Regions from separate parts of the Streptomyces sp. NPDC018833 genome, predicted to be linked through region 2. Evidence: riboswitches for the same ligand, from Rfam matches in the RefSeq annotation. Region 2 holds a riboswitch; the other holds the start of a gene.
The links. Region 2 has a riboswitch for glycine ahead of gcvP (aminomethyl-transferring glycine dehydrogenase). Riboswitches for the same ligand answer to the same signal wherever they lie in the genome.
Positions count from the first base shown of each region.

Region 1: another riboswitch for glycine. It lies ahead of gcvT (glycine cleavage system aminomethyltransferase GcvT); the one in region 2 lies ahead of gcvP (aminomethyl-transferring glycine dehydrogenase).

Region 1 covers NZ_JBIRZM010000004.1:284,532-291,505, forward strand. The annotation lists gene ACH5AF_RS11065 (ABC transporter permease) at 1-412, opposite strand, end outside; gene ACH5AF_RS11070 (enhanced serine sensitivity protein SseB C-terminal domain-containing protein) at 837-1,628, opposite strand; gene ACH5AF_RS11075 (enhanced serine sensitivity protein SseB) at 1,747-2,526, opposite strand; gene ACH5AF_RS11080 (AAA family ATPase) at 3,191-3,862, opposite strand; glycine riboswitch at 4,011-4,107, shown strand; gene gcvT (glycine cleavage system aminomethyltransferase GcvT) at 4,254-5,420, shown strand; gene gcvH (glycine cleavage system protein GcvH) at 5,479-5,853, shown strand; gene glyA (serine hydroxymethyltransferase) at 5,877-6,974, shown strand, end outside.
Region 2 covers NZ_JBIRZM010000012.1:7,231-14,204, reverse strand. The annotation lists gene gcvP (aminomethyl-transferring glycine dehydrogenase) at 25-2,910, opposite strand; glycine riboswitch at 3,093-3,190, opposite strand; gene ACH5AF_RS22960 (PRC-barrel domain-containing protein) at 3,305-3,685, shown strand; gene ACH5AF_RS22955 (DNA polymerase IV) at 3,929-5,371, opposite strand; gene ACH5AF_RS22950 (MerR family transcriptional regulator) at 5,475-6,071, opposite strand; gene ACH5AF_RS22945 (bifunctional nuclease family protein) at 6,246-6,719, opposite strand; gene ACH5AF_RS22940 (MerR family transcriptional regulator) at 6,773-6,974, opposite strand, start outside.

The DNA of each region.
Region 1 (6,974 bases), on a different contig from region 2:
TGACCGCGACGAGTGCGGCGAGGAACGCGACGAGCAGGGAGATCCGGGCGCCGTAGACGATCCGGCTGAAGACATCGCGCCCGTTGCCGGGCTCAACTCCCAGGAGGAATTCGGAACTGATGCCTCCGAAGGCTTCCTTGGGCGTACCGAACAGCGGGTCGATCTCGTCCTGGTGGAACTCGTTCGGGGGGTGGCCCAGCAGGTCGACGATCAACGGCGCGAAGATCGCCACGAGTACGAGGAAGACGACGACCACGCCGCCGGCCAGCGCCAGCTTGTCCCGCTTGAGACGGGACCAGGCGATCTGTCGCAGTGACCGACCCTCGACCGACTTCTCGACTACATCCGCCGCGACACCGTCGGTCGCGACCTCGTCCGCGTCCGTGGCCGTGTCGTGCAATGGTGCCGTCATCGTGGTGGGGACCCCTCTCGGCCGGAGGTGACCGGCCCGTACCCGCCGCTGTAGCGGCATTTTTCACAACATGTGGTGCACGTGGTGCTTTTGGTACGAGAAGTACGTATGAAGCGCGCCGTACACGGGGGTGAATCTCCCCTTGCTGCGGGAGTCTTCAACGCCTTGGCGATCACCCGCCAGACCCGACGGGGAATGGTTGCTCAAACGTGATGCATGGCAGAGGGTTCCGTTATACGGACAGTGTCGATACATCAGCGGAACGCCATCTGACCCGTAGCGGACAAAAGTTGAAAGAGTTTCATCAGGTGGACAACGCCACCCAAACGACCGCAAGGGTCGATGAGGGATGACGCCCAGGACTACGCCCGTGGATTCACAGGCGATATACCGTATTGCGCCATTGAATTGAGGCCGAGAAAGGTCACTGGACGCCCGGCGGCGGGTAACCGTAGCCGCCGCCCGGAGCCTGGGCGCCGCCGTGCGCCTCACGGTCGTAGAAGGGCCGGGCGTTCGCCCGCATCCACATCGTCACCGGGTCGTACTCGTCGGACATCGCGACCGTGGAGACCGGCAGCCCGTCGGGGACGGCGCCGATCGACTGCTGCATCATCGCCCGCGCCGCGTCGACCGCCTGGCGCCCGGAGTCGTACAGGTCGAGGCCGATGGCGAGGTACGCGGCCCCGACCGCCGGCTGTACCCAGGCGCGGCGCAGGGAGCGGACGACCGGCGTGCGGTGCGCGTTCTGCGTGAGCAGTGCGTAGAACTGGGGAATCTCCACCGCCGGGTCCGACAGCCGCAGCGGCCCCGCGGGCATCCGGTCGAGTCCGGTGGCGATACGGCGCAGATCGAGCCACGGGATGCCGACGCCGCCGCCCGGGGCGTGCGGATTGAGCCAGATACCCCAGCGCTCGGGATACAGGGCGCGGGCGATGTCGCGGCCGGTGACGACCTCGTGCGCGCGGCTCCAGCCGGAGACGGCGAGCTCCTGCGCGGAGGTCACACAGGGCGCGTAGCCGACGCCGTCGACCTCCATGTTTCCGTACTGGGCGTCGGGTGCGCCGGGCTGCCCGTGCCACAGCAGCATCCAGATCCGGCCGCCGGCCGGGTCGGCGAGGGCGTGCAGCAGTGCCTCGTACGCGTCGTAGCGCCCCGGAGTCACCTGGCGCAGCATGTGCTCGACCTGCCCGGTCGCCGCGGTGCCTGACGCGCTCACCTGGATTCCGCCCCTCGTTCGATCCGTACCCGTGCCCGAGTGGTCCGCCCCCTGTCAGGGGACCTCCGGCCAGGTCATCAAACCAGCTTAAACGGGAGTCCTGGCACCGACTTGACTTCTACACGTGATGTCGTTGGTAGAAGGGCCGTACGCGCTCCAGCATCCAGTCGGCCACGGGGTCCTGCGCAACGTCCAGCAGGACGATATTGACCGGCCAGGGCACCTGGGCGCGGCCGAGCGCGCGGCCGAGCGCGTCCATGGGCGCGTTGTGGTCGGCGGCCTCCCAGGAGGAGAGCTGGACACCGATGAACAGGGCCGGCCGCTCGCCCTCGACGGAGGCGAGGGCCCGACGTGCGGTGGCCACGACGCCGACGGCCTCGAATTCCCCGGCCGCCGCCGCGAGGAAGTCGACGGGCTCCTCCTGCCAGTCCGGCTCGAAGAGCCGCACCCGGCCGCCCGAGGCGGGCCTTGCCCCATGGCCTTCGGCAGGGGAGGTGCCCCCACGCGGCGTGCGGCCCACGCGGCACAGTTCGGCGACCGCCGGCGGCGGGAGCGGGGCGCCGACGGTGCCGCCGGGGTTGACGGCGATGCCGAGCTGCGGCGGCAGGCCACGGGCGAATTCCCGCGCGGGGGCGACGGTGAAGGACATGTGGGAGCCCACGAGGGCGAGGAACTGCTGCTCGGAGCTGAAGACGGGGACGTAGGGGGCGCCGTCGATGTCCATGGTGGGGAGATCGAGGCTCGGGCTTTCGGGCCCACCGCCGTTGGGCAGGGGGACCCAGACGTGGCTGCGCCCGAGCACCTCGACGAGGCGGGCTCCGGCGGAGGGCACGCCGACGGAGGCGGCCAGGGTCTCCTCCAGCTCGTTGCCGGGCCAGCCGCGGTACGGATTCTCCATGCGCTCGTCTCTTCCTCCCCGGGGCGGGCCCCGGCACCTGCGTGGTCGCGGCGACGACTCTAGTGGTGGTGGGGGCAGGCCGCGGCGCGGGGGCTCTTCCCCGGAGCCGGGGGCTCGGCCCCGGCCCCCTCCGGATGGTCGCGGGGCCGCCGGCCGGGGTGCGCTGCGGTAGCCGCTCGCGGCTGGGCGGGGCCCGGCTCAACCGGACGGGGAGCGGGGCCCGGGCAACACATCGCGCAACCGGTTCGGCGGACCACAACCAGCCCCGCCGTCGTTCGAGGCGCGGGCACGGGGGAGCGCGCCGATCCTCACGGGAGCGCGGTACAAGCAGCCGGCCCCTCCGGTGAGCGCATCCATCCTCAGACCAGGGGCACAGACAGTCGGCGCTTCCGGCGAGCGCATCCATCCTGACGAGACCGCGGGCACAGACAACCGGCCCCTTGCCGGCGCGGCCATCCTCACGAGAACTCGGATAAAAAAAGCGACCGGGCCCCTGCGGCCGGCGCGCCCGCGCTCACGACAGCGCGGTACAGGCGGCAGGCGCTCCGGTAGGCGCGGCACAGGACAGCCGACCCCTCCGGCCGGCGCGCCCGCGCTCCCGACAGCGCGGCACGGGCGATCGGCGCCTCCGGCAGGCACGACATCGACGGCCCGGGTCTCCGGGTCAGCTCGCCGTGAAGCCCAGCACCCGCAGCGTCCCCGCAGCGTCGCGGTCCAGCAGGACCGCCGAGGCGCAGCCCCGTGGCAGACGGCCCGATTCCGCGTCGGCGATCAGGCGGCCCACCGCCCGGCGGTGGCGGGCGAAGGCGTAGCCCGAGACGCCGCGGCCCCGCTCGCGCTGGCCCTCTCGTGCCACCCGGGGCGGCACGTCCAGCAGCACCAGATGGAGCGAGGCTCTGCGTCGCCGCGCCTCCCGCGCGAGCCAGCGCCGCACCCACGCCTGCGTACCACAGTCGTGCACGACGACGCTCTCCCCGGAACGCAGGGCTCGCCACAGTCCCACGTAGTGCGCGATCCGCACGAAGGGGCGGTAGACGGCGTACGGCACGAGGCGGGGCGTGCGCGCGTCCCACAGGTCACGGGTGTCCTGCGAGTCGATCCCGCGGCCGGTCACCGCACGCTTCATCAGCGTGGTCTTGCCGCTCCCTGGCAGCCCTGAGACGACGACCACGTCACCGGCCGCGAACACCAGGGCCCGCGGGCTGTGGCCCGCACGGTCCCGCAGGTCTCGCAGCACGGACGCGGGCGCCCCGAGCAGATCACGGACGGGGACGCCCTGCTGGACGGGCATCCCCGCGGCCGTGGCGGCGTATGCGCCGGACCGCTGCAACATCATCACCCTCCCCCAAGTCGGGTCACCCCCACCCTTTCCCATGAAGTGTAAAGAACTGGTAATACGGGACAACCGACTTTGCCACGGTCCGCGCGCCCCACAGTCGCCGCAGGCATGCGATGATGTGCGCGCCAACTGCATACCGGCCGCTTGAATCCGCGCGGGAGAGTCCCGTCACCTGGTGTGACGGGCGCCGAAGGAGCAAGTTCCTCCCTTGAATCTCTCAGGCCCCGTACCGCGTGCGATGAGGCAGATCTGAAAAGCGAGTCGCTCGAACGGCTCCACCCAAGGTGCAAACCGCGACCATCCATACGCACGGTCGCGGCGAACCTCTCAGGTTCCGATGACAGATGGGGAGGATTGTCCTCGCAGCCATGCCCTGGGAGCCATACCTATGAGCAATGCCCCCCGCCGTACATCCCTCCCGTCGCCCGCCACCGCCCTATCCGAAGGCGCTTCGCGCCGCACTCCTCTCCTGGCCCTGCATCGTTCGCTGGGCGCGACCATGACCGACTTCGCCGGCTGGGACATGCCGCTGCGTTACGCCAGTGAGCGTGACGAGCACAACGCCGTGCGCACGACGGCCGGCCTCTTCGACCTCTCGCACATGGGCGAGATCACCGTCACGGGCCCGCAGGCCGTGGACGCCCTCGACTACGCGCTCGTCGGCAACATCGGCACTGTGGGCCTCGGCCGGGCCCGCTACACGATGATCTGCCAGGAGGACGGCGGCATCGTCGACGACCTGATCGTCTATCGCCTGGACGAGACCGAGTACATGGTCGTCGCCAACGCGGGCAACGCGCAGATCGTCCTGGACGCGCTCACCGCGCGTGCGGCCGGTTTCGACGCGGAGGTACGCGACGACCGTGACGCGTACGCGCTGATCGCGGTGCAGGGCCCCGAGTCCCCCGGCATCCTCGCGTCGCTCACCGACGCGGACCTCGACGGCCTGAAGTACTACGCGGGCCTGCCGGGCACCGTCGCGGGCGTCCCGGCCCTGATCGCCCGTACGGGCTACACCGGCGAGGACGGTTTCGAGCTGTTCGTCGAGCCGCAGTACGCCGAGAAGCTGTGGCAGGCGCTCACCGAGGCGGGCGCCCCGGCCGGCCTGATCCCGTGCGGACTGTCCTGCCGCGACACGCTGCGGCTGGAGGCGGGCATGCCGCTGTACGGGCACGAGCTGACCACCGCGCTCACCCCGTTCGACGCGGGTCTGGGCCGGGTCGTGAAGTTCGAGAAGGACGGCGACTTCGTCGGCCGTGAGGCGCTGCGGGCAGCGGCCGAGCGCGCCGAGACGGCGCCGCCGCGGGGGCTCGTCGGGCTGATCGCCGAGGGCCGCCGCGTCCCGCGCGCCGGAATGGACGTGGTCGCCGGCGGCCGGGTCATCGGCACGGTCACGTCGGGCGCGCCGAGCCCGACCCTCGGCAAGCCGATCGCCATGGCGTACGTGGACGCCGCCCACGCCGCGCCGGGCACGCCGGGCGTCGGCGTCGACATCCGCGGCACGCACGAGCCGTACGAGGTCGTGGCGCTGCCGTTCTACAAGCGCCAGAAGTGATCGCCCGCACCCTCTCTTCGTTCACCACCACTCCCCCGCGTACAGGAGAATTCTGGTCATGAGCAACCCCCAGCAGCTGCGCTACAGCAAGGAGCACGAGTGGCTGTCGGCCGCCGAGGACGGCGTGTCGACGGTCGGCATCACGGAGCACGCGGCCAACGCGCTCGGTGACGTGGTGTACGTCCAGCTTCCCGAGGTCGGTGACACGGTGACCGCGGGCGAGACCTGCGGCGAGCTGGAGTCCACCAAGTCGGTCAGCGATCTGTACTCCCCGGTCAGCGGTGAGGTCACCGCGGCCAACGAGGACGTCGTCAACGACCCGTCGCTGGTGAACTCCGCGCCCTTCGAGGGCGGTTGGCTGTTCAAGGTGCGCGTCGCCGAGGAGCCGAAGGACCTGCTCTCCGCCGACGAGTACACCGATTTCGCGGGCTGACCCAAGACCTTAGGGACCGAGTGATGTCGCTTCTCAACACCCCTCTTCATGAGCTGGACCCGGATGTCGCCGCCGCGGTCGACGCCGAGCTCCACCGCCAGCAGTCCACCCTCGAGATGATCGCGTCGGAGAACTTCGCTCCGGTCGCGGTCATGGAGGCCCAGGGCTCCGTCCTCACCAACAAGTACGCCGAGGGCTACCCCGGCCGCCGCTACTACGGCGGCTGCGAGCACGTCGACGTGGTCGAGCAGATCGCCATCGACCGCATCAAGGCGCTGTTCGGCGCCGAGCACGCCAACGTGCAGCCCCACTCCGGCGCGCAGGCCAACGCCGCCGCCATGTTCGCGCTGCTGAAGCCGGGCGACACGATCATGGGCCTGAACCTCGCCCACGGCGGTCACCTGACCCACGGCATGAAGATCAACTTCTCGGGCAAGCTCTACAACGTCGTCGCCTACCACGTGGACGACGCCACCGGCCAGGTCGACATGGCCGAGGTCGAAAAGCTCGCCAAGGAGTCCAAGCCGAAGCTCATCGTCGCCGGCTGGTCGGCCTACCCCCGACAGCTGGACTTCGCCGCCTTCCGGCGGATCGCCGACGAGGTCGGCGCGTACCTGATGGTCGACATGGCCCACTTCGCGGGCCTGGTCGCCGCGGGCCTGCACCCCAACCCCGTCCCGCACGCCCACGTGGTCACCACCACCACGCACAAGACCCTCGGCGGTCCGCGCGGCGGTGTGATCCTGTCCACGGCCGAGCTCGCCAAGAAGATCAACTCTGCGGTCTTCCCCGGCCAGCAGGGCGGACCGCTGGAGCATGTCATCGCGGCCAAGGCGGTCTCCTTCAAGATCGCCGCCTCCGAGGAGTTCAAGGAGCGCCAGCAGCGCACCCTGGACGGCGCCCGCATCCTCGCCGAGCGCCTCGTCCAGCCGGACGTCACCGAGCACGGCGTCTCCGTACTGTCCGGCGGCACCGACGTCCACCTCGTCCTGGTCGACCTGCGCAACAGCGAGCTCGACGGACAGCAGGCCGAGGACCGCCTCCACGAGGTCGGCATCACCGTCAACCGCAACGCCATCCCCAACGACCCGCGACCGCCGATGGTCACCTCGGGTCTGCGG
Region 2 (6,974 bases):
TCCATGCGCGCCGAAGCCCAGGGGTCAGTTGTCGTACTCGTCCAGCGGCGGGCACGAGCAGACGAGGTTGCGGTCGCCGAAGGCACCGTCGATACGGCGGACCGGCGGCCAGTACTTGTCCGCGGCGCTCACACCCGCCGGGAAGACGGCCTCGTCACGGCTGTAGGCGTGGTTCCACTCGCCGCCGAGCGCACCCGCGGTGTGCGGGGCGTTGCGCAGCGGGTTGTCGTCCGCGGGCCACTCGCCCGACGCGACTTTCTCGATCTCGGCACGAATGGCGATCATCGTGTCGCAGAAACGGTCGAGTTCGATCAGGTCCTCGCTCTCCGTCGGCTCGATCATCAGCGTCCCGGCCACCGGGAACGACATGGTGGGCGCGTGGAAGCCGTAGTCGATCAGACGCTTGGCGATGTCGTCGACGCTGACGCCGGTCGCCTTCGACAGCGGCCGCAGGTCGACGATGCACTCGTGGGCCACCAGTCCGGCGGGGCCGGTGTAGAGCACCGGGTAGTGCGGCTCCAGGCGCTTGGCGATGTAGTTCGCCGCGAGCACCGCCACCTGCGTGGCCCGCTTGAGTCCCTCGCCGCCCATCAGCCGGACGTACGCCCAGGAGATCGGCAGGATGCCGGCCGAGCCCCACGGCGCGGCCGAGATCGGGCCGACGCCCGTCTCGGGGCCCGCCGCCGGCTGCAGCGGGTGGTTGGGCAGGTACGGCGCGAGGTGCGCGCGTACACCGACCGGGCCGACGCCGGGACCGCCGCCGCCGTGCGGGATGCAGAAGGTCTTGTGCAGGTTCAGGTGCGACACGTCGCCGCCGAACCTGCCGGGCTTCGCAAGGCCGACCAGCGCGTTGAGGTTGGCGCCGTCCACGTAGACCTGGCCGCCCGCGTCGTGCACCTGGGCGCAGATCTCGGCGACGTGCTCCTCGAAGACGCCGTGCGTCGACGGGTAGGTGATCATCAGGACGGCGAGCTCGTCGCGGTACTGCTCGATCTTGGCGCGCAGGTCCTCGACGTCGATCTCGCCGTCGTCGGCGGTCTTCACGACGACGACCTTCATGCCGGCCATCACTGCGCTGGCGGCGTTGGTGCCGTGCGCGGAGGACGGGATCAGGCACACGGTGCGCTGCTCGTCACCGTTGGCGCGGTGATAGGCGCGCACGGCCAGCAGACCGGCCAGCTCGCCCTGCGACCCGGCGTTGGGCTGGATCGAGACCTTGTCGTAGCCGGTGACCTCGGAGAGACGTTCCTCCAGCTCGTGGATGAGGGTCAGATAGCCCTCGGCCTGCTCGACGGGCGCGAAGGGGTGCATCTGGCCGAACTCCGGCCAGGTGACCGGCTCCATCTCCGTCGTCGCGTTCAGCTTCATCGTGCAGGAGCCGAGCGGGATCATGCCGCGGTCCAGCGCGTAGTCACGGTCGGCCAGCCTGCGCAGGTAGCGCAGCATGGCCGTCTCGGAACGGTGCTGGTGGAAGACCGGGTGGGCGAGGTACTCGTCGGAGCGCAGCAGCGCGGTGGGCAGGGCGTCGGTGCTCGTCGCGTCCAGCGCCTCGACGTCGCCCTCGACGCCGAAGGCCGACCACACGACCGCGACCTGGTCCCGGCCGGTGGTCTCGTCGCAGGCGACGGAGACGTGGTCGGCGTCCACCAGGTGCAGGTTGACCCCGCCCTCGCGCGCCGCGGCCACGACATCGGCGGCCCTGCCCGGCACCCGGAGCGTCAGCGTGTCGAAGAAGGTGCCGTGCACGACCTCCACGCCGCCGGCCCGCAGCCCGTCGGCGAGCACGGTCGCGTAGCGGTGGGTGCGCTCGGCGATGGCGCGCAGGCCGTCGGGGCCGTGGTAGACGGCGTACATGCCCGCCATGACGGCGAGCAGGACCTGCGCGGTGCAGATGTTGCTGGTGGCCTTCTCACGGCGGATGTGCTGCTCACGGGTCTGCAGCGCGAGCCGGTAGGCCTTGTTGCCGTCCGCGTCGACGGAGACGCCGACGAGGCGGCCGGGCAGGCTGCGGGCGAACTTGTCGCGCACGGCCATGTAACCGGCGTGCGGGCCGCCGAAGCCCAAGGGCACACCGAAACGCTGGGTCGTCCCCACCGCGATGTCGGCACCCAGCTCACCGGGCGAGGTGAGCAGCGTCAGCGCCAGCAGGTCGGCGGCGACGGTGACGATCGCGCCGAGCTCGTGCGCCTGCTCGATGACCGGCTTCAGGTCCCGTACGGCGCCGGAGGCGCCCGGGTACTGGAGCAGCACGCCGAAGACACCGCGCTCGGCGATCTGGGCCGGGATGCCCTCGCTGAGGTCGGCGGTGACGACCTCGACGCCGGTGGGCTCGGCGCGCGTCTCGATCACGGCGACGGTCTGCGGCAGCGCGTCGGCGTCGATCAGGAAGACGCCGTCCTTGACCTTGCCGACGCGGCGGGCGAGCGACATGGCCTCGGCGGCCGCGGTGCCCTCGTCCAGCAGGGAGGCACCGGAGGTGGGCAGGCCCGTGAGGTCGGCGACGACGGTCTGGAAGTTCAGCAGGGCCTCGAGGCGTCCCTGGGAGATCTCGGGCTGGTACGGCGTGTACGCGGTGTACCAGGCCGGGTTCTCCATGACGTTGCGCAGGATGACCGGCGGCGTGAAGGTGCCGTAGTAGCCGAGACCGATCATGGGCGCGAGCACCTGGTTGCGGTCGGCGAGCGAGCGCAGCTCGGCAAGGACGTCGGCCTCGGTGCGGGCGTCGGGCAGGTTCAGTGCCTCGGCGCTCTTGATCACATCCGGCACCGCGGCGGCTGTCAGCTCGTCGAGCGAGCCGTAGCCCACCTGCGCGAGCATCTTCGCCTGGGCAGCGGCGTCGGGGCCGATGTGGCGCTGCTCGAAGGGGGTGCCTCGCTCCAGCTGGGAGAGCGGAATGCGGTTGGCGGTCATGTGGGAGGCCTCCTGGTCATATGCGACCTGCGAGGGGCATCACGGCGCGGATGCCCGGACGGCCTCCCCCTCTGTCATCTCGAACCTGAGAGCTTCACCGGGGCGTCGCGGGACGACGCACCGGCTTTCACCGTCGGTGAGAGCGGATGCCGTCCGACGCCCGCCCTGCTTTCCAGAGTGACCTCGTCCGTGCGGTACAGGGGCCTGAGAGATTCCGGGGAGGATTTGCTCCTTCGGCGCCGCCGGTGGGATCACCGGTGGACTCTCCCGCACGGGGTCAACAGCCGATTGCCAGGGTACCAGCGCGTGCCTGCGGCGATCCCTCAAGTGGCCGTCACCCGAGATGTGCACTTTTGTAGTGACTGTAGAGCAGTCGCGACCAGCTGGAGGGACCGTGCAGACCGATATCGATCCGCGCAGCCTGATAGGCCGCAAGGCGTTCGACCGCGACGGCCACAAGATCGGGACCGTCGACGAGGTGTACCTGGACGACGCGACGGGCGAGCCCGAATGGGCGGCCGTCCGCACGGGCCTGTTCAGCAGGGACGCGTTCGTCCCACTGGAACCCAGTGAACTCGTCGACAACGCCCTCCACGTCCCCTACGAACGCGCCCTGATCAAGGACGCCCCGGACTTCGGCGTCGGCCGCCATCTCTCCCCCGAGCAGGAACTCCAGCTCTACCACCACTACGGCCTCGACATCTCCGCACCCCCGGCTCCGGCCCCGTCCTCCGGCGACCGCTCCTTCGGCCAGGTCGCGGGCCAGGAGGACTGACCCGGCGAGGCCGCCAGATCTCCGGGCACCGGCTACCGGGATCCCTGTGGCCAGGCCCCAGAGGCACTTCCCGACCCCGCACAGAATCCGGCGCTCCCGGCTGCCGAGGCCCGATCCCTCGCACGCACCTGCCGCCTCAGCCGCCCCCTGTCATCGGCGCTCCCCTCCCTCCCGCAGGGGAACGATCTCCTCGGCCGGCTCCGGAGGCCGACCGGCCCATCCGTGACCGCCTCCACCAGCCGGCTACGCAGGGCCGTCGGGCCGGACCAGCGGGTCGGCGGCGGAGATGGCGTCCGGCGCAGGGTCACCGGACCCCGGCGGCACCAGCGGCAGCGGGTCCGACGGCTCGAGGTCCGCGTCGCCGACGCGGAAGGTACGCACCCGGCCCGGCGCCGAACCCGGTTCCTCGAAGCGCACGGTCACGCGCCCCACACCGCTGCCCTGCACCCAGCCCGCCCCGTACACGGCATGCCTGACGTCCTGCCCCGCCGACCAGCGCCGCTCGGCGGGCTCGGCCGGAGCAGGCTCCGCCGGCACCGGCTCGCGCTCGGCGCCGTCCGGTTCACCGGCCGGCGGATCGGTTGCCGCCGCGGCCGACGCCGCCTCCTCCTCCGCAGCGGCCTGCGCGAACAGATCCTCCTGTGTGTAGTCCGTGAGCCCCGTGACGCCGACTCCGAGGAGCCGTACGCCGCCCGTCGTGTCCACGGATTCCAGCAGCCTTCCGGCGGCCTCACGCACCACCCCGAGGTCGTCGGTCGGCCCCCTGAGCGTCTCGGAGCGAGTCAGCGTCGAGAAGTCGTAGCGCCGGACCTTCAGGACGATCGTGCGGCCTGAGTGCCCGCTCGCCCGCAGCCGCTGCACGCACCGCTCCGCGAGCCGCTCCACCTCGATCCGCACCCGCACCCGGTCGTGCAGATCAACGTCGAAGGTGTCCTCCACCGACACCGACTTCGCGTCCCGCTCCGACACCACTGGCCGGTCGTCGTGCCCGAGCGCCATCCGGAACAGCGCGGCTCCGTGCGCCCTGCCCAGCAGCCGTACGAGTTCGTCCTCGCCCGCCTCCGCGAGGTCGGCGACGGTGGTCATCCCGGCGCGCCTGAGATGCTCGCCGGTCGCCGGACCCACACCGGGCAGCGTCCGCACGGACATCGGTCCGAGGAGCTCCCGCTCGGTGCCCGGCTCTATCAGGACCAGGCCGTCCGGCTTGGCCTGCTCGGAGGCGATTTTCGCCAGCATCTTGGAACCGGCGAGGCCGACGGACCCGGACAGACCGGTCGCCGCCCGGATGTCGGCGCGCAGCCGCTCCCCCGTCGCCCGTGCCGACAGCGGGTCGTCGGCCGCGCCGCCCGCCTCCAGGTCGACGAAGGCCTCGTCCAGGCTGAGCGGCTCCACCAGAGGCGACAGCCGGCCCAGCAGCTCCATGACCTGCTCGCTGACCGTGCGGTAGAGCGAGAACCGGGGCACCAGGTAAGCGGCGTTCGGCGCCAGCCGCCTGGCCTGGGCCATGGGCATCGCCGAGTGGACGCCGAAGCGCCGCGCCTCGTACGACGCGGTGGCCACCACTCCGCGCGGCCCGAGCCCCCCGACCACCACGGCCTTGCCGCGCAACGAAGGCTTCGCCGCCTGCTCGGCTGCGGCGAAGAAGGCATCCATGTCCAGATGCAGGATCGTCGGGGCGGTTCTCACACCACCGATGCTGCCCTACGGCACTGACAAAGCCGCTGCACAGCGGTGTGGAACGGCCCGCCACACATACACCGGACCGGGCGCGGCGACCGGGACCTCCGCGTCAGACGGCCCGGTCGCGCCTGCGCCTGGCCAGTTCGTCCGCGGGGTTGTTGCCGACCAGGGTCTCGCCGGTGTCGACGCGCTCGCCGTGCAATTGCGACAGAGCCGCCTCCACGTCACGCCACACGACGCCCACGGCGATCCCGAAGACCCCCTGACCGCCCTGGAGCAGGTCCACCACCTCGTCTGGCGAGGAGCACTCGTACACCGTCGCCCCGTCGCTCATCAGCGTCATCCGCTCGAGGTCGCGAAAGCCCCGGGCACGCAGATGCTGGACGGCGGCCCGGATGTTCTGAAGTGCGACGCCGGTGTCCAGGAACCGTTTGACGATCTTGAGGACGACCACGTCCCGGAAGCTGTACAGCCGCTGGGTGCCCGATCCGTACGCCGGGCGCACACTCGGTTCCACAAGGCCGGTGCGTGCCCAGTAGTCGAGCTGCCGATAGGTGATCCCCGCTGCCGCGCACGCGGTCGGCCCCCGGTATCCGATGGCGTCCGTGGTGGGATCGGCCGCGCTGTCGTACAGCGGATACGGCCCGCCTTCCACCGGACTGATTCCGGGGCCGCCCCCAGCCGTACTGTCGCCGCTGCTTCTCACGCCGACCTCCGTCCTTGACCTGCCACCTCGAAGGTAGGGAGTCACCAGGGGTGCGTCAACGATCGCCACACTCGGCACGCCGAGTGATAATCACCCTGAGAGTGGTTTCTCGTGCCCCGATCCCGGGAAAGGCTACTCGAATGTGCCGACGCCGGACGGCCGGCCGCTAGGGCCTCACTGGTTGCTGGAACCGAAGTCCTCGGGGGAGATCTGGTCGAGGAACTCGCGGAACTTCTCCACCTCGTCCTCCTGCTCGTCCGGAATGGCGATCCCCGCGTCGTCGAGCACTCCGTCACTGCCGTAGATCGGCGTTCCGGTACGCAGGGCCAGCGCTATGGCGTCGGACGGCCTGGCGCTCACCTCGACCCCGCTGGCGAAGACCAGCTCCGCGTAGAACACACCCTCACGCAGGTCGGTGATACGGACCTCGGTGAGTTCCTGGCCCACCGCGTCGAGGACGTCCTTGAAGAGGTCGTGCGTCAGCGGCCTCGCGGGAGCCATGCCCTGCTGCGCGAAGGCGATCGCGGTCGCCTCCCCGGGTCCGATCCAGATGGGGAGGTACCGATCGCCTCCCACTTCACGCAGGAGCACGATCGGTTGGTTCGAGGGCATTTCGACCCGGACACCCACAACGTCGAGCTCGTTCACACAGCAACCCTAGGACGTGCGGATGAGGTTTGGGTAGTCGGGCTGGTCCAAGATCAGTGCAGCCGGACCCCGAGGGCGCTCTGCACCAGGGCCGCATGGAGCTTCACGGCCAGCGCCGCCAGCTCCCTCGTGGTGGCCTCCGCATGGGCCCTGGTCTGCGGATTACGGTGCCGACGCAGGGGCGTCACGACCTGCTCGACCAGCCCGGCGTCCCGCTCGGCGGACGCCTTCATGGCCCGCAGATGACGTGGCTCG